2 regions of the Stenotrophomonas maltophilia complex sp. Om-AH-Sm3 genome follow, and region 1 is predicted to be linked to the other one. Evidence: riboswitches for the same ligand, from Rfam matches in the RefSeq annotation. Region 1 holds a riboswitch; the other holds the start of a gene.
What was found. Region 1 has a riboswitch for cobalamin ahead of btuB (TonB-dependent vitamin B12 receptor). Riboswitches for the same ligand answer to the same signal wherever they lie in the genome.
Positions count from the first base shown of each region.

Region 1 (8,256 bases):
TCTGCTGTGCACGACGCGGCAGCCAGTTGTCGAACTGGGTGCTGCCGCCGGTGCGGTTGCGTGGGTCGGTGTAGCTCAGCTGGGCGTTGATGTCGAATCCGGCCAGCAGCACGCCACCGGTCAGTTCGGCACCGCGGATGCGCGCCTTCTCCACCTGCTGCATCTGGAAGGTCGCCGCATCGTAGGTGATCAGATCATCGATGCGGGTTTCATAGACGTCCAGGCCCCAGTGCCAGCCCTGTGCCTGCTGCGAAACGCCCAGGTTGGCGCTCTTGGACTTCTCCGGGTTCAACGTCGGCACGCCGCTCCACGGGTCGTACAGGTCGCTGAAGGTCGGCGCCTTGAACGCGGTGCCGTAGCTGGCATTGACACGCAGGCCGTGGCCGAGCTCCATCGCCCAGCCGAGGCTGCCGGTGGCGTGGTTGCCGAACTGCTGGTTGTCGTCGTTGCGCGCGCTGGCCTGCAGCTGGTGGCGGCCGAAGCGTGCCTGGTACTGCACGAACACGCCGGTGTTTCGACGGCTGTCGACGAGGTAGCCCGCGCTGCTGCCATCCAGGTTGTCTTCGCTCCAGTCCACGCCGGTGCTAAGCAGCTGGCCTTCGGCCAAGGCGAAGTCACCCTGCAGCGAGGCACTGTCGCGGTGGGTCTGAGCGCTGCCACGGGCACCGAAGTCACCGAAGTTGTCCGACTCGTTGTCACTGCGCCCGACATTGGCGGTGAACGCCAGGCGTTCGGACGGGGTGTAGCGCACCTTGCCGGCCAGCACCTGCTGGCGGGTTTCCGAATAGTTGTAATAGCCGTCGTAGTGGTTCTTGCCGTCGGCGCGCAGCGCACTGCCTTCCACGTTCCACTGGTCGTTGAAGGTGTAGCCGCCACGCAGGCTCTTGGACAGGTTGCGGTAGCCGTCGCGGTCGGGTTCGTCGGCGAAGCAGCCGGTGAACAGCGTTGCCGAGCCGCGGCAGGCATCGATGCCATCGGAATGCTGGTAGGCGATGTCGGCGCCGAACCAGCCGCGTTCGGTCCCGCCGCCGATCCCGCCGCTGGCTTCGCGCAGGCCGTTGCTGCCACCACCGAGCTGGAAGTGCGGAGCAAAATCGCCCTGGTTGCGGCGGGTGAATATCTGGATCACGCCACCGATGGCGTCGGCGCCGTACAGGCTGGACTGCGGGCCGCGCACGATCTCCACGCGTTCGATCTGCGCCAGCGGCAGGTCCTGGTACATGGCCAGGCCGAGGTCGGCACTGTTGATGCGCACGCCATCGACCAGCACCACGGTGTGGCCTGAGTTGGTGCCGCGCAGGAACAGCGAGCTCTGCTTGCCGAGCCCGCCGGCATTGGTCAGGTTGATGCCGGCGCGGCCGCGCAGCAGTTCCTGCAGCGAGGTGGCCTGGCTGGATTCGATCTGCGCGCGGTCGATCACCTGGGCTGGTGCGATGCTGTCCTGCAGGGCGATAGGGGTGCGGGTGGCGGTGACCAGGATCTGGTCGAGCGCGGTGGTGTCTTCGGCGGCCTGGGCAAGCGCGGGCAGGGCCGCCAGCACGGCCAGGGACAAGATTCGGGACTGCAGCTTCATGGGGGACTCCAGGTGCCACGCACGCCCGCGTGGCGAAGGGGAGGAGCCGCGAAGGCAGGCACGCGCCGATGCCGCAGCGCACGCTGCGGTCATCCAGCGCCATGCCCACCGCATCGCGACCTGAGGCTTCCGGGCCGGTCTCCGGGCTTGCCGCCGGGTGGCGCGAGGCCACCGTCCAGGCGCCTTCCCATGCCTGCGGCACAGTGGCGGTGTTGCCTGGAACTGACGTGCTTACCGTTGCGGGGGCAGCGCCGGCCTGGCGTGGAATCACGCGTCACCGGCTTCCCGTTTCAACCTGCCGGCCGTGGCCGCAGGTCACCTGGAAGTGCGCGCAGTCTACGGCATCGCAGGCTGGTCCGTTGCGTCGCGCCTGCGCGGCTGCCTTTGCTGTGCCTTTAGAATGGTTGCTCGATCCCGTGGTGCCGTTGCCGATGTCCGCCCGTTCTCCGCTGTACCTGCGTCGCCCGTCCGGGACGCACGCATGATCCTCGACCTGGTCCGCCATGCCGGCAACGGTCGCGATGAGTTCCTCGATGGCCGCAGCGACCCACCGCAGCTGGCCGGCCTGCCGCAGGAGCTGGTCGAGGCCTATGCCGAGCAACGCTGGGAGCGGGTGATCAGCTCACCGCGGTTGCGCGCGCTGCACACGGCGATGGCGCTGGCCACCCCACGCGGGCTGGACGTGGAAGCGGACGAGGAATGGGAAGAACTGGATTTCGGCGATTGGGACGGGCAGTCGCTGTTCGAGCTGCCGGAGGATGCACTGGCGGCCTTCCACGCCGATCCGCATGCGTTCCCGCCGCCGAACGGCGAGAGCTGGGGTCATTTCGAGCGGCGCATCGCGCGCGCGCTGGATCGCCTGCTCGATGATGATGATCCGGTGCCGACGCTGGTGGTCAGCCATGGTGGCCCGCTGCGCATGGTGTTGTCGCAGGTCTGCGGCCTGCCGATGTCGCTGTGCTGGGCCCTGCGCATCGACCACGGCACGCGCCTGCGGGTGTGGCTGGAGCGGGGCGAAGCCGGGCTGGTGGGCGAGCTGCTGGAACTGCAGCAGCCGTAACCCACCGGTAGTGCCGGCCGCTGGCCGGCAGCCTCAGGAACGTTGCAAGGATCACGCAGTTGCCGGCCAGCGGCCGGCACTACCGGTGCAGTCAATCCGCGTCCGCATCCTCGGTCACGCTGTCTTCCGCGTCATCGTCGGCATCGAAGCGTCGCTCATGCACCGGACCCGACGCCGGGCCGGCCGCCTTCAGCGGGTGCGCGGCGATGCGTGCTTCGTAATCCTGCACCAGCGCCTCACGCTGCGGCTCGCTCAGTTCCTGCCAGTGGCAGTCCAGCAATGCGCCTTCCAGCGAGTACAGCAGGTTCAGGCTGGGCTTGAAGCCGGCGCGCTTGACCTTGACGAAGGCGCCGACCGCGCCGGTCGCGACCAGGTCCTCGCGGCTGCGCAGCCCGACCTGGCGCAGCCACGCTGCACTCTTCGGGCCGATGTTGCGCAGCTTCGGTGCGCTCATCCCAGCGCCTCGACGAACACGCGGGCGATGGCTTCCAGGCCGGCCTGGTCGTCGGCATCGAAGCGGCCGACCTTCGGGCTGTCGATGTCGAACACGCCGATCAGTTCATCGCCGCGCAGCAGCGGCACCACCAGCTCCGAACGCGAGGCCGAATCGCAGGCGATGTGGCCCGGGAAGGCATCGACGTCGTCCACGCGCTGGGTCACCCGCTGGCTGGCGGCGGCACCGCACACACCCTTGTCCAGCGGGATGCGCACGCAGGCCGGCAGGCCCTGGAACGGGCCAACCACCAGTTCCTTGCCATCGTACAGGTAGAAACCCACCCAGTTCAGGTCGGGCAGGGCGTGGTAGACCAGTGCGGAGAGGTTGGCCGCGTTGGCGATGCGGTCGGACTCGGCGTAGACCAGGCCACGGGCCTGTTCCAGCAGCTGGGCGTATTGTTCCGGCTTGCTGCCGGTAAGCGAGGCATTGGCGAACATGCCTGCAGTCTAGCAAGTGCACCGGGCCGGCGATAATGCACGCACTGTTGCCCTGTTGGAGCCCATCGATGCCGTTGCCCGCTACGCTGCCGCCCGCCCTGTTCGTTACCGGCACCGATACGGAGATCGGCAAGACCGCGGCCAGCACCGCGCTGCTGCATGCGCTGCGCCGGCGCGGCCTGCGCGCGGTGGGCATGAAGCCGGTGGCCAGCGGCAGCGAGGATCTGGGGCAGGGCCTGCGCAACGAGGACGCGCTGGCGCTGCAGTCGGCCAGCTGGCCGGTGCCGGACTATGCCGACCTGAATCCCTATGCGCTGCGGCAGCCGCTGGCACCGGAGCTGGCCGCTGCCGAGGACGGCGTGCAGGTGGAGCTGGCGCCGATCGTGGCCGCGTTCGAACGCCTGCGCGCGAACGCCGATATCGTCGTGGTGGAGGGTGTTGGCGGTTGGCTGGCGCCGGTCTCGGCCACGCTGGACCAGCTCGACCTGGTGCGAGCACTGCAGTTGCCGGTGCTGCTGGTGGTGGGCATGCGGCTGGGCTGCGTCAACCATGCGCGGCTGACTGCGCAGTCGCTGCAGGCCAGCGGCGTGGACTGCCTGGGCTGGATCGGCAACCACATCGACCCGGCGATGCAACGCCAGGACGAGAACACCGCCACGCTGCAGCAGCGCCTGCCGATGCCGTGCTGGGGGCGGCTGCCGCATCTGCCGGGAGCGGATGGCGAAGCGCTGAGCGCGCACCTGCTCGACGACCTGGGGTAGTGCCGGCCGCTGGCCGGCAACCTCGATGAATCACGTCCGTGCAATTGCCGGCCAGCGGCCGGCACTACCGTGCTGCAGCCGCCAGCTCCCGCGCGATCGCACCCAGCCGTTCCACCGCGCCGATGAAGCGCGCATCCAGGGTCTGGCAGCACGACAGCCGCAGGCAGTGGCGATAGCGCGCGCCACGCGAATAGACCTGGCCGGGCATGAACACGATGCCCTCCTGCAGCGCTCGCTCGAACAGCTCGCGCGTGTCCACGCCCGGCAGTTCCAGCCACAGCAGGAATCCGCCCTGTGGTTCGGTGGCGCGGGTGCCTGCCGGGAAATGCTCGGCTACCAGCTGGCGCAGCCGTCCCACCTGTTCGCGGTACAGGCGGCGCATGCGATGCAGATGGTGCTCGTAGCTGCCGGCTTCCAGATACGCCGCGACCGCGTCACCGAGCAGCTGCGGCTCGCCGCCGGTGGACTGGAACTTCAGCAGTGCGATGCGCTCTGCGAAGCGGCCGCCATCCAGCCAGCCGATGCGGTAATCCGGCGCCAGTGTCTTTGAGAAGCCACCGACCACCATCACCCAGCCATCGCGATCGAAGGCTTTCAGCAAGGGTGCCGGCGGTTCGCAGAACTGCAGCTCGGCGTACACCGCATCCTCGATCAGGGGCAGCTGCCGTGCGTTGACCAGCTCGGCCAGGCGTTGTTTGGCGACGGTCGGCATGGTGCAGCCGAGCGGGTTGTGCACGGTCGGCATCACCACCAGTGCGGCCAGCGGCGTGTGCTCCAGCAGCGCATCCAGTGCATCCACATCCAGTCCGTGCTGCGGGTGGGTGGGCAACTCGATGGCCTGCAGGCCGAGGTTGGCCAGCAACGGATACAGGTTGAAGTAGGACGGCGCCTCGATGCCCACCGCGTCACCGGGCTGGGTGACCGCGCGCAACGCCAGCTGCAGGGCTTCCATCGCACCATGGGTCAGCAGGAGTCGCTCGGCGTGGGTGTGCAGTCCCATGCGCGGACTGCGGCGCACGATCTGCGCCAGCAGCCGGGGGGAGCCGTTGGGTCTCGCATAGGTCTCCACCGTCTGCTGGCCGTGGCGCAGCACCTGCGCGGTATGCCGGGCCAGCTGCGCGCCGGGATAGAACTGGCGACCACGTGGGCCGGCGAAGGCCAGATCGACCACACCCGGGCGGCGCTGTGCTTCCAGTACCCGGGCCATCAGCACCTGCTGCAGCGGCGCGGTGGGCGCGGACGGGGTGTCGCGCAGCGAACGCTCCGGCACCGACAGCCGCGGCGCGACTTCGAAGCCCGCCTTCGGCCGCGGAATCACCAGCCCGGCATCTTCCAGCTGGCGATAGGCCGCGATCACCGTGTTGAGGCTGAGCCTGCGCTGCGACGCCATCTGCCGCAGCGAAGGCAGGCGGCTGCCGACCGGAAGGCGACCGCCGTGGATGGCCTCGGCCAGTTCGTCGGAGAGCCGCTGGTAGCGCGGAGGGATCATCGTGGCCTGGTCATCTGTATCCATCGAACATCCCGCCATCTGGTGCTGTACCCATGATGATGGCGAGCCTACCATGTCGTCGTCGGCCGGGCCTGATCGGGGCGTGGCCGATACTTCCCAAACGCACGGCTGGATGGCCGTGCGTCTTTTTTGGGTAGTGCCGGCCGCTGGCCGGCAATCCCTGGATCCGGAACGGTGCGGTTGCCGGCCAGCGGCCGGCACTACCCAGGTCGTCAGCGCATCGGCACCAGCACCGCCTCGCGCCGGTACAGCGCTGGGAACTGCTTGGCCAGGGCCGCCAGCTTCGGTGCGTCGTAGTAGCGGATGTAGGCGGCCTGCGGGTAGTTGGTCATGTAGTTCTGGTGGTAGCTCTCGGCCGGGTAGAAGCGCTGGCCGCTGACCAGCTGGGTGACGATCGGTGCGCGGTAGCTGCCGGCCTGGCCGAGCTGGGCGATGTAGGCACGGCTGGCGGCCTGCTGGCGGGCGTCATCACTGAAGATCGCCGAGCGATACTGGCTGCCGTGGTCCGGACCCTGGCGGTTGAGCTGGGTCGGGTCGTGCGCGACCGAGAAGAACACCTGCATCAGCTGCCCATAGCTGACCTGGCGCGGGTCGTAGTCGATCTTTACAGCTTCGGCATGGCCGGTCTGGCCACCGCTGACGCGCTCATAACGCGCATTGGCCGCACTGCCACCGATATAGCCGGACACCGCATTGCTCACGCCCTTGACGTGCTGGAACACGCCCTGCACGCCCCAGAAGCAACCGCCGGCAAACACCACGCTGGCGTGGGTGGCGTCATCGCGGAACGCCGCGTCGCCGGTGGGGGCCGGCAGTGCCTGGATCTGCGCGCTGGCTTCGACCGGCGCCGCAGCCGCGCCGTGATCGACCAGCAGCACCCCGGCAATCAATGCCATGGCCACCAGGCCGGCAACACCGGCGGCGATGCCCTGTTCAAAGGAGAGTTTCATCATGTGCTCCCGGTTCAACCGAAGGTGAAGGCATAGGCCTGCACGCCTGCATCGAGGAATTCGATCTCGAAGCGATGCGGGCTGACCGTGCCGCGCTGGCGTACCAGCTGGTACAGGCGATGCTCGTCGACCACGCCACTGCCATCGGCGCCGACATCACTGCCGGCATCGGTGGCGGGAAGTGGCTTGCCGTCCAACCAGACGCGGAAGCGCACCGGCGAGCCGTCGCGGGTGGGCGCCAGCACCAGGTGCAGGTCGCGCGCATGGAACTGGAACGCAATGCGGCCACCGGCCTGCTGCAGCTGTGCGGCTTCATCGGTGACGGTCCAGCGCCCCGACAGTCCCCATTGGTTCAGCGCCAGAGTCGCCGGCAAGGAGTAGTCGAACGCGGCATCACTGCGCTGTCCGCCGGGCGAGGCGAACTGCTCGGCGCGGGCGTGGCCCAGATAGGTTTCCGGCGAACGCAGGTTGCCCATGTCGGCCTGCACGGCCACGCCTTTCAGGTCGGCGGCAGCGGGATCGGCCGGCGGCGGCAGATTCGTCTGGCCGGCTTCGGTCAGCAGGCGACGGATCATCTGTTCCGAGCGCGCATAATTGCCCTCGCCGAACTGGTGGCCGCGGATGTTGCCCTGCGCATCAACGAAGTACTGCGCCGGCCAGTAGCGGTTGTTGAACGCGCGCCAGATCGTGTACTGGTTGTCGAGCGCCACCGGGTACTCGACCTTCAGCTGTTGCACCGCCTTCATCACGTTGCGCGGGTCACGCTCGAAGGCGAACTCCGGTGTGTGCACGCCGACCACCACCAAGCCGTGGTCGCGGTAGCGGCGCTCCCATTCGTGCACGAACGGCATCGCGCGCAGGCAGTTGATGCAGGAGTAGGTCCAGAAATCGATCAGCACGACCTTGCCGCGCAGCTGCTGGGCTGCCAGCGGGGGACTGTTGAGCCAGCCGGTGGCCCCGTCCAGCGCGGGCAGGGTGCCTTCCACCGGCAGCGGTGCATCGGCAGCGGCGTTGGCACCGGCCATCATCATCATCGGCGGTGCCGACGGCTGCGCGCCGGGTACCGCATCCAGCAGGCCCTGCTCGATACGCGCGGTGCTGACCGTGGAAAGACGGGTCAGCAGGCCGGTATCCCAGCCCAGGCCGATCGCCACCACCGCCAGCAGGGCGGCCACGCCCAGCCCCTTGCGCAGCACATCGCCGAGGCCAAGCCGCGCCTGCAGCGCACGGAACACGCGGCCACCCACCCACACCGCCAGCGCCAGCGCAGTGACCGCGCCCAGCGCATACGCCAGCAGCAGGGTGCTGGTCCCCACGCTGGCACCATGCAGGGCGGCACCGGTCAACACCAGGCCGAGGATCGGACCTGCACACGGTGCCCACAGCAGGCCGGTGGCGATGCCGATCAGCAGCGAGGTCCACGCGCCGCCGCGCCCAGCGGCATCAGCGGCATCGGCGCGCGCGCTCAG
Region 1 covers NZ_JBYBLQ010000022.1:38,355-46,610, forward strand. The annotation lists gene btuB (TonB-dependent vitamin B12 receptor) at 1-1,573, opposite strand, end outside; cobalamin riboswitch at 1,689-1,911, opposite strand; gene AC10QF_RS18710 (histidine phosphatase family protein) at 2,055-2,633, shown strand; gene AC10QF_RS18715 (TfoX/Sxy family protein) at 2,725-3,087, opposite strand; gene AC10QF_RS18720 (GAF domain-containing protein) at 3,084-3,566, opposite strand; gene bioD (dethiobiotin synthase) at 3,635-4,327, shown strand; gene AC10QF_RS18730 (aminotransferase-like domain-containing protein) at 4,392-5,840, opposite strand; gene msrA (peptide-methionine (S)-S-oxide reductase MsrA) at 6,050-6,787, opposite strand; gene AC10QF_RS18740 (cytochrome c biogenesis protein DipZ) at 6,802-8,256, opposite strand, start outside.

Region 2 (8,256 bases), on a different contig from region 1:
GCCGAGCACGGGCTCGGCTCTACCAGGGGCGAGGGCTTCTGTAGAGCCGGGCGCACGCTCGGCTGCTGCAGGTCACGCGAAACAGCGATCCATCCAGATGGTTGATCCGCGAGCCGCGCAGCGGTGCAATACGCACCCCCTACGTCGTTCATCACCGTCTTGAGCCAGCTGTTCTCGCCGATCTCGTTCGGCCCCCTGACCCTGTCCAACCGCATCGTCATCGCGCCGATGTGCCAGTACTCCGCCGAGGACGGCCGCGCCAGCGACTGGCACGCCATGCACCTGGGCAACCTGGCGCAGTCCGGTGCCGGCCTGCTGATCCTGGAAGCCACCGCCGTCGAACCGCGCGGCCGCATCAGCTGGGCCGACCTGGGCCTGTGGGACGATGGCACCGAGGCCGCGCTGGCACAGGTGCTGGCCAGCGTCCGCCGCTGGTCGCCGATGCCGTTGGGCATCCAGCTCGGCCACGCCGGTCGCAAGGCCTCGGTGAAGCGCCCGTGGGACGGCGGCGGCCAGCTGCCGGCCGATGATGCGCGTGGCTGGGCCACGGTCGCGCCGTCGCCGCTGCCGTTCCATGCCGCCGATCCGGCACCGCAGGAACTGGACGAGGCCGGCATCGCCGAGGTGATCGCCGCCTTCGCCGCCAGTGCGGTGCGCGCCGAGCGCCTGGGCTTCGAGCTGATCGAGCTGCATGCCGCGCACGGCTACCTGCTGCACCAGTTCCTGTCGCCGCTGAGCAACCGCCGCACCGATGGCTATGGCGGCTCGCTGCCGAACCGCCTGCGCCTGCTCGTGGAAGTGTTCGACGCGGTGCGTGCGGCGGTATCGGACAGGATCGCCGTGGGCGTGCGCATTTCCGCCAGCGACTGGGTCGAGGGTGGCTGGGATCTGGTGCAGAGCGAAGCACTGGCCCAGGTGCTGGACGCGCGCGGCTGCAATTTCCTGCATGTCTCCAGCGGTGGCCTGGACGAACGCCAGAAGATCACCGTCGGTCCCGGCTACCAGGTGCCGTTCGCCGCGGCGATCAAGGCCAAGGTACGCATGCCGGTGATCGCGGTGGGCATGATCACCGAGCCCGAGCAAGCCGAATCGATCCTGCGCCATCGCCACGCCGATGCGGTAGCGCTGGCACGCGGTATCCTCTACGACCCGCGCTGGCCGTGGCACGCTGCTGCCGCATTGCGCGACAGCGTGGAGCCGGCGCCGCAGTACCTGCGCTGCGAGCCGCGCGATGCGCGTGGCGTGTTCAAGGCGCGCTGACGCAATCTGCGAGCGCATTGTGACACTTCAGGATGCAGGGAATCTGCGTGACGGCGAGTTGCGGCATAGCCTGTCGCAACGAACTAGGAATGATTGCGGATACTACTTTGTGTGAATGACACCTCATTGCGCTGGGTGCGGACATTGCAACGTTGAGCTGCACACATGGGTGTGCAGCCAATGGAGAAACGCAATGAAACCCATGATGCTGATGGTTCTGCTCTCGGCTTTCTCACTGCCCCTATCAATGCCTGCCGTCGCAGGTGATGACGCCGCGAGTGTCACCGGGGCGGAGAATGTTTCGCTCATGCACGCCCCTGTGAACTCGCGGGGGCGGCTTGATCTTCACATGATCGAGCTCTCTCCCGAATCCCCACTGATGTTGCTTTCACCCCTTGCGCGCAAGCAGTTTGTCGATTCGCTGGTGTTTGGAGATCGCGGACTGGCCAGCTTCAGCTACGAGCCCATCGTCTCTGAACTGAGTGCAGGTGAAGCCTATCGGCTCCTGTCACTCTTCGGGGCACAGCGCGCAATTGTGCACATCCCGGGATTGCGGAAGGAGTCGGAAGCGGATCATGTGGTCGTGCGGTCGGCCAATCCAAACCCGGTATTCGAAGATTATCCGGGCTACGCCTGTTCAGGGCGTGCGACCTGTTCAACCTCCATGAGCAGCATCTGCATGTCGAGTTGCTGATCGCATGATTGGTCGCATGCTGCTTTGGTGTTTGCTGCTGCCCACAAGTACGTGGGCAGCAACTCCAGTAGACGCTCAACTGCGTGAAATGGACCGGGAGATGTTGGCCGCTGGCGCTTCAGACCGAGTCGAGAAGCTGGTGGATGCCTATTCGTCATGGGAGTCTTCCAGATCTTCAGGGGATGGTTGCGGCAGTTTGAGCGATCTGGATCTTGAGGCCGCGTTCCGCGCCAGCTTCTACATCTCAATGTACGTTGGAGACGAGAAATGGCTTGGCAAAGTGCGATGCATTCATGCAGAACTGGGGCGGAGAGGTATTGCCACAGAGACAACGCACCGGAAAATGCACGCGGTCCTGGTGCAGGTTCGACATTTTGCTGAGGCCAATGAGCTGCGTGAGAGGGCGTCATTGCGTGTAGATGAACTTCCCGAGATAGAGCGGAACGCACCCGACCAGCGGGCGTTCTCCACCCTCTTTCGGGTGGGAAGCTGGAATGGCGGCGCTGGACGTACAGGGAGGGAATGGAGGTGGTCGTCTATGTCAGTCCGGCATGCGCTCCCTCGCGACGCGCGATGCAGGTGATCCTGAACGAACCAGAATGGATATGGATTCGATCCAGCGTGCGCTTTGTCGTGCGTCGGTCTCCTGCGTGGCCGCAGCCGGGTGTGAGCGAGTGGAACAGAAGCAATCCCTCTCATCCCATGCTGCTCCAAGCGGGGCCGCAGGGCTGGAAAGAACTGGATGTCCATGAAACTCCGGTATTCCATGTCTTCAGGAATGGCCTGCGCCTGCGCACCCTGACAGGATGGGCAGAGGCCAGTGCTCACCTGATGCGCCTGAAGGAGAGTTTCTGACCGCGAAGGCCCTCCGCTCCTCCCCGTCACACCCGCCAGGCCGGCGCCATGCCGGCCTGCAGATGCTCGAACAGCGCGCGGATCTTGGCGGTGAAGTCGCGGCGGTCGCTGACGCAGAAATAGACCTCCATCGGCTCCGGGCGCCACGCCGTGTCGGCGCCGAACACCGCCTGCAGGCGGCCGTCGCGCAGGTAGGGCTCGGCCACGAACGCAGCCAATCGTGTGATGCCGGCACCGGCCGCCGCCAGCGACGCCAGCGCATCGATGTCATCGCAGACCATGCTCGGCGGCAGCGCGGCGTCTACGCGCTGGCCGTCCTTCAGCAGGCCCCAGCGCAGCGGCCGGCCATCGGTGGGGAAGCGGTGCAGCAGCCCGCGATGGCTGCCCAGGTCCGAGGGTTCCTGCGGCGTGCCATGGGTCTTCAGGTAGGTTGGTGAGGCGCAGAACACGAATGGCACGCGCGCCAGCTGCCGTGCGACCACACCGTCCTCCAGCTGCGCGCCGATGCGGATGCTGGCATCCACCGCCTCTGGACCATGCTGCACGGCGCGGTCGGTCAGGCGCAGCTCCAGGTGCAGTTGCGGGTAGCGCTGCTGCAGTGACGGCAGCAACGGTGCCAGCACGTGGCGGCCGAAGGCGCTGCTGCTGGCGATGCGCAGGGGACCGGCCGGTTCGATATCACCGGCAGTCACCATCGCCTGCGCGCGCGCCAGGTCGCCCTCGATGTGGCGCACCTGCGCCAGGTACAGCGCGCCGGCCTCGCTGAGGGCCAGCTGGCGCGTACTCCGGTTCAGCAGCCGTACGCCCAGATGCGCTTCCAGTCGGTTGATGTTCTGGCCGACTGCGGTGGCGCTGATGCCAAGGATGCGGGCCGCGGCGGCAATGCTGCCGGTCTCTGCGGTGCGGGTGAAGCTGCGGATCAGTTGCAACAGGTTCATGACCGACCAGCTTGCCACGGTGATGGCCAAGTATCGCTTGGGACTGAACCAAGCGGTTCGGTTGCATCGGTGATCATCCGGCTGCTGGGCAGGAAGCTGCCCTACACTGTGGAGATGCGCCCCGATTCCATCCTCACCCTGTCCTGCCCCGACCGTACCGGTATCGTCTACCGAGTGTCCGGCCTGCTGTTCGACCACGGCTGCAACATCCTCGACGCCCAGCAGTTCGGCGATGAGGAGAGTGGCCGCTTCTTCCTGCGCGTGCATTTCGACCGCGATGCCAGCCTGCTGCTGGAGACCGTGCATGCCGCGATGGCCAAACTTGCCGAAGGCTTCGGCATGGACTGGCAGCTGCATGATGGGCGCCGCCGGGCACGCCTGCTGGTGCTGGTCAGCAAGCAGGGGCACTGCCTCAACGACCTGCTGTTCCGTGCCCACAGCGGCCAGCTGAAGGTCGATATCGCGGCAGTGGCGTCCAACCACGCCGACTTTGCGCCATTGGCCGCGTCTTACCAGGTACCGTTCCACCACCTGCCGGTGACCGCCGATACGCGTGCGGTGCAGGAGCAGCAGATCATCGACCTGGTCGAGCGTGAGCGCATCGACCTGGTGGTGCTGGCGCGCTACATGCAGATCCTGTCACCCACGCTGTGCCGCGCGCTGGCCGGCCGTGCGATCAACATCCATCACAGCTTCCTGCCCAGCTTCAAGGGCGCTCAGCCGTATCATCAGGCGCACGCGCGCGGGGTCAAGATCATCGGTGCCACCGCGCACTACGTCACCGAGGATCTGGACGAAGGCCCGATCATCGAACAGGACGTGGCTCGCGTCGACCACGCCATGGCGCCGCGCGAGCTGGTGCGGCTGGGCAGCGACACCGAATCGCTGGTGCTGGCGCGCGCCGTTCGCCGCCATGTGGAGCATCGCATCCTGCTCAATGGGCATCGCACGGTGGTGTTCCGGTAATCGCCCATCCCGCGTCCGCCGGGCATGGCCCGGCGCTACCGAATCCTGATTTCATCCAATGAAAAGCCCCCGGTTCGGCCGTCCCGCGATCTGTAGGGGGCGTAGTTAGGGGGCTGGATGAATCGATTGTGTTGTTGTGGGCAGGAGCGCGCAAGCGGCATAAGCGACGTGCGCGGTAGCGCCGGGCCATGCCCGGCGGTCACGCCTCAGACGATCGCGATCCCCGCCTTGCCCAGCGCTTCGCGCACCATCGCGTCGTTGGCTTCGGTCACCGGCCGGGTCAGCTCCCACAGGAACTTCACCCGGAAGCCGGATTTCACCGCGTCCTGCGCGCTCCACAGCACGCAGTAGTCGCGTGCCAGGCCGCACACGTGCACCTCGCGGATGCGGCGCTCATGCAGCCAGCCGGCCAGGCCGGTGGCCGGGCGCTCGCCATCGGGGCCGTGGTTCTCGCGGAAGGCGCTGTACGAATCCACCTGTGGGCGGGTGCCCTTGCGCAGGATCAGGTCGGCCACGGTCCAGTCCACGCCCGGGTGCAGCGCGGCGCCATCGCTGCCCTGCACGCAATGGTCGGGCCACAGGGTCTGTGGCTGCGCGTGCAGCAGGATGGTCTCGAACGGTCGCTTGCCGGGGTGCTGGCTGGCGAACGAGGCGTGGTCGGCCGGGTGCCAGTCCTGGGTCGCCACCACGGTGCGGTAGCGACGCTGTGCCAGCAGGTCGGCAATCGGTGCCACCAGCGCATCGCCCTGGTCGCAGGCCAGCGCACCGCCGGGCATGAAGTCCGGCTGCAGGTCGATCACCAGCAGGGCGACATCGGCGGGCAGGGCAATCATGGCAGATCCACTACATCAGAAGGAGCGACCAGCGTGGCCGCCCCATGCCTGCACGTCAATCGCCCTGCGGCGCCTCAGCGTCCTGCCCGTAGTACAGCAGTCCGATCTTGATCCGTTCGCGCCCGTTCTCGCGGCGGTGGCGGTTGGCATCGCGCAGCGAGTACACGCAGCCGCAGTACTCCTGCTGGTAGAACTGCTCGCGCTTGCTGATCTCGATCATGCGGCTGGCACCGCCGCCCTTGCGCCAGTTGTAGTCCCAGTACTGCAGGCCTTCATAGCGCGACGCCGCGCGGATGCCGCAGTCGTTGATCTGCGCCATGTTCTTCCAGCGCGAGATGCCCAGCGACGAACTGATGGTGTCGTAGCCGTGCTCGTGCGCGTACAGCGCGGTGCGTTCGAAACGCATGTCGAAGCACATCGTGCAGCGGATGCCGCGCTCGGGCTCGTTCTCCATGCCACGCGCACGGCTGAACCAGTTGTCGGTGTCGTAGTCGCAGTCGATGAACGGAATGCCGTGCTGCTCGGCGAAGCGGATGTTCTCCTGCTTGCGCAGCTCGTACTCCTTCACCGGATGGATGTTGGGGTTGTAGAAGAAGATCGCGTAGTCGATCCCGGAAGCGGTGATCGCCTCCATCACTTCGCCCGAGCACGGCGCGCAGCACGAATGCAGCAGCAGGCGCTTGCCATCGGCGGGCAGGGTCAGGGTGGGGCGTTGGAACTCGGTCATCGTGGCGTGCGTCAGGGCGTGGGAGCGGTCTGGCCGGTTACCGTGAACAGGACGCGCGCGGCCACGCCGCCTGCACGTGCAGGCAGGCGATGGCCCCGGCACCCTCCCCGCGGAGAGTCCAGGTCGAATCAGGGGACGGTCGTGTCCCCCGGCCGGGGCCGGTATTCGGGCTGATGGACACGGGCCGCAGCCCACCTACTCCCTGCCGCTTCCCAGGCGCGAGCCCAGTGCTGTTGGCAGGATTCGTTTCCATTCACCGCTGCGGGGCAGCTCCGGAATGGGCGCACGAAGCGCCTTCACCGGATTCCCGTTTAACTCCCTGCCGCCATCCAGCCACGGCAGGGATACCTTCGGCGTGCCCACGGTGGACGCGTTGCCGGCGTGGGTCAAGGGGCACCGGGGTCGGAGCCCTTTGCGCTGCAACGGGATCCGACCCCGGTCGGGATGCGCCTCAACGCCCCGCCGCAGCCCGCGCGCGGATCTCATCCAAGCGCTGGTCGTGCAGCAGGCGCCCGTTCTCCCACACGGTCACCATCGCATCCTCGAAGCCGGTCGGCAGCGCCTCGTCACCGCGGGGAGGCAACGCCACCGTGTGCAGGCTGCCGTCATCCAGGCGCCGCAGCAGGCGCATGCGGCCACGCTTGCTGGTCTTGCCGGCATCGGTGACCGGGTCCTTGTAGACGTCGATCCACTCACCCTCGACCCGTGCTGCCGAGCACTTCAGCGCGAACTTCTGGGTGTCGCGGTCCAGCCGCTGCAAAAGCGCGCCGCCCATGCCGAAGGCCACGTTGTCGGCCGCGTAGCCGTCTTCGGTGATGCGCTGCAGGATGGCGCGGATCGTATCCGGGTTGATGCCATCGCCCTGGATCACCCGCACGTGGTTGAGTACGCGGTAGCCCTTGCCGTTGAGGGTGTGGCCGAATGCTTCATCCAGCCGGCGCAGGCTTTCGGCCACCACGTCCACCGGGTCACCCGAGTCGGGGCGGATGACCAGGGTGGCGCCCGAAGCGATCACTTCATCACGCAGCGTCGTGCCCCAGTGTTCACTGATCGCGCGGTAGATGTCATAGCTGTCCGACACCACTGCCACGATCGCGCCCGGCTTGCCGAACTGGCGCAGCATGTTGCGGTAGGCGTCCACTTCGCGCTCGCGGCCCCAGCTGGTGATGGTGCTGTGCTCGGCGGCGGGAATCGAATAACCGGCCATCGGTGCGTGATAGTGCGCGCGGGCCAGGCACAGGGCCGAGACGGTGTCGGTGCCGAGGAAGTTGACCAGGTGTGCGGCACCACCGAGCGCGGCCGATTCCAGGCTCGATACACCGCGGGCGCCGAAGTCGTGCAGCTTGAATGGCAGCTGCCCCTGCGGATCGTCGCTGGTCTGCTGCAGGAACGCAGCAATGGTCTGCCGTGCATGCCAGCTGATGGTGGCCACGGTGACCGGGTACCACACGCGCAGCAGCAGCGTTTCCAGGTACGACGGCACCCAGAATGCAGCCGGGTCGGTCGACTCGATCGTCATCAGTGCCTGGTGGGTGGGTACCACGCTGCCCTCGGGCACGGCACGGATGCGCACTGGCAGGTTGCCCCCGAGCCGGTCGACGATATCGCGCCAGCCGGCTTCGTTGAACGGCTCGCCATGGGCGGCGAATACCGCAGCAGCGTCGTCGATGTCAGCGTGGGTGACCGGCCGTGCCAGCGCGTCCTTGAGGATCGCCTGCAGGCCGAAGAACACCGTGCGATCGTGCAGGCCGCCACGTGATTCGACGTAGAAGAACGTGGCATCGGTACCCGGCGGGTACTGCAGCCAATGGCTGGCCTTGTAGCTGTCGGTGTTGAGGAGAAGATTATCGAGGTAGTGCATGACGGAAGCTCCTTCGCGTCGAGTGACACCAGCGGTCTATCCGCCAGTGGGGAGAGCCGGGCAGGTCAGCCGCGGCCGAGGAAATACTCCAGGATGTGCAGGTGGTCCTCGAACAGCTGCGG
Region 2 covers NZ_JBYBLQ010000004.1:193,906-202,161, forward strand. The annotation lists gene AC10QF_RS07200 (NADH:flavin oxidoreductase/NADH oxidase) at 160-1,260, shown strand; gene AC10QF_RS07205 (hypothetical protein) at 1,454-1,954, shown strand; gene AC10QF_RS07210 (hypothetical protein) at 2,528-2,809, shown strand; gene AC10QF_RS07215 (LysR family transcriptional regulator) at 2,836-3,747, opposite strand; gene purU (formyltetrahydrofolate deformylase) at 3,862-4,713, shown strand; gene pncA (bifunctional nicotinamidase/pyrazinamidase) at 4,920-5,546, opposite strand; gene AC10QF_RS07230 (epoxyqueuosine reductase QueH) at 5,602-6,273, opposite strand; cobalamin riboswitch at 6,413-6,626, opposite strand; gene AC10QF_RS07235 (nicotinate phosphoribosyltransferase) at 6,725-8,134, opposite strand; gene AC10QF_RS07240 (bifunctional nicotinamide-nucleotide adenylyltransferase/Nudix hydroxylase) at 8,200-8,256, opposite strand, start outside.
Region 2: linked by a shared signal. The riboswitch ahead of AC10QF_RS07230 (epoxyqueuosine reductase QueH) and the one ahead of btuB (TonB-dependent vitamin B12 receptor) in region 1 are both predicted to bind cobalamin.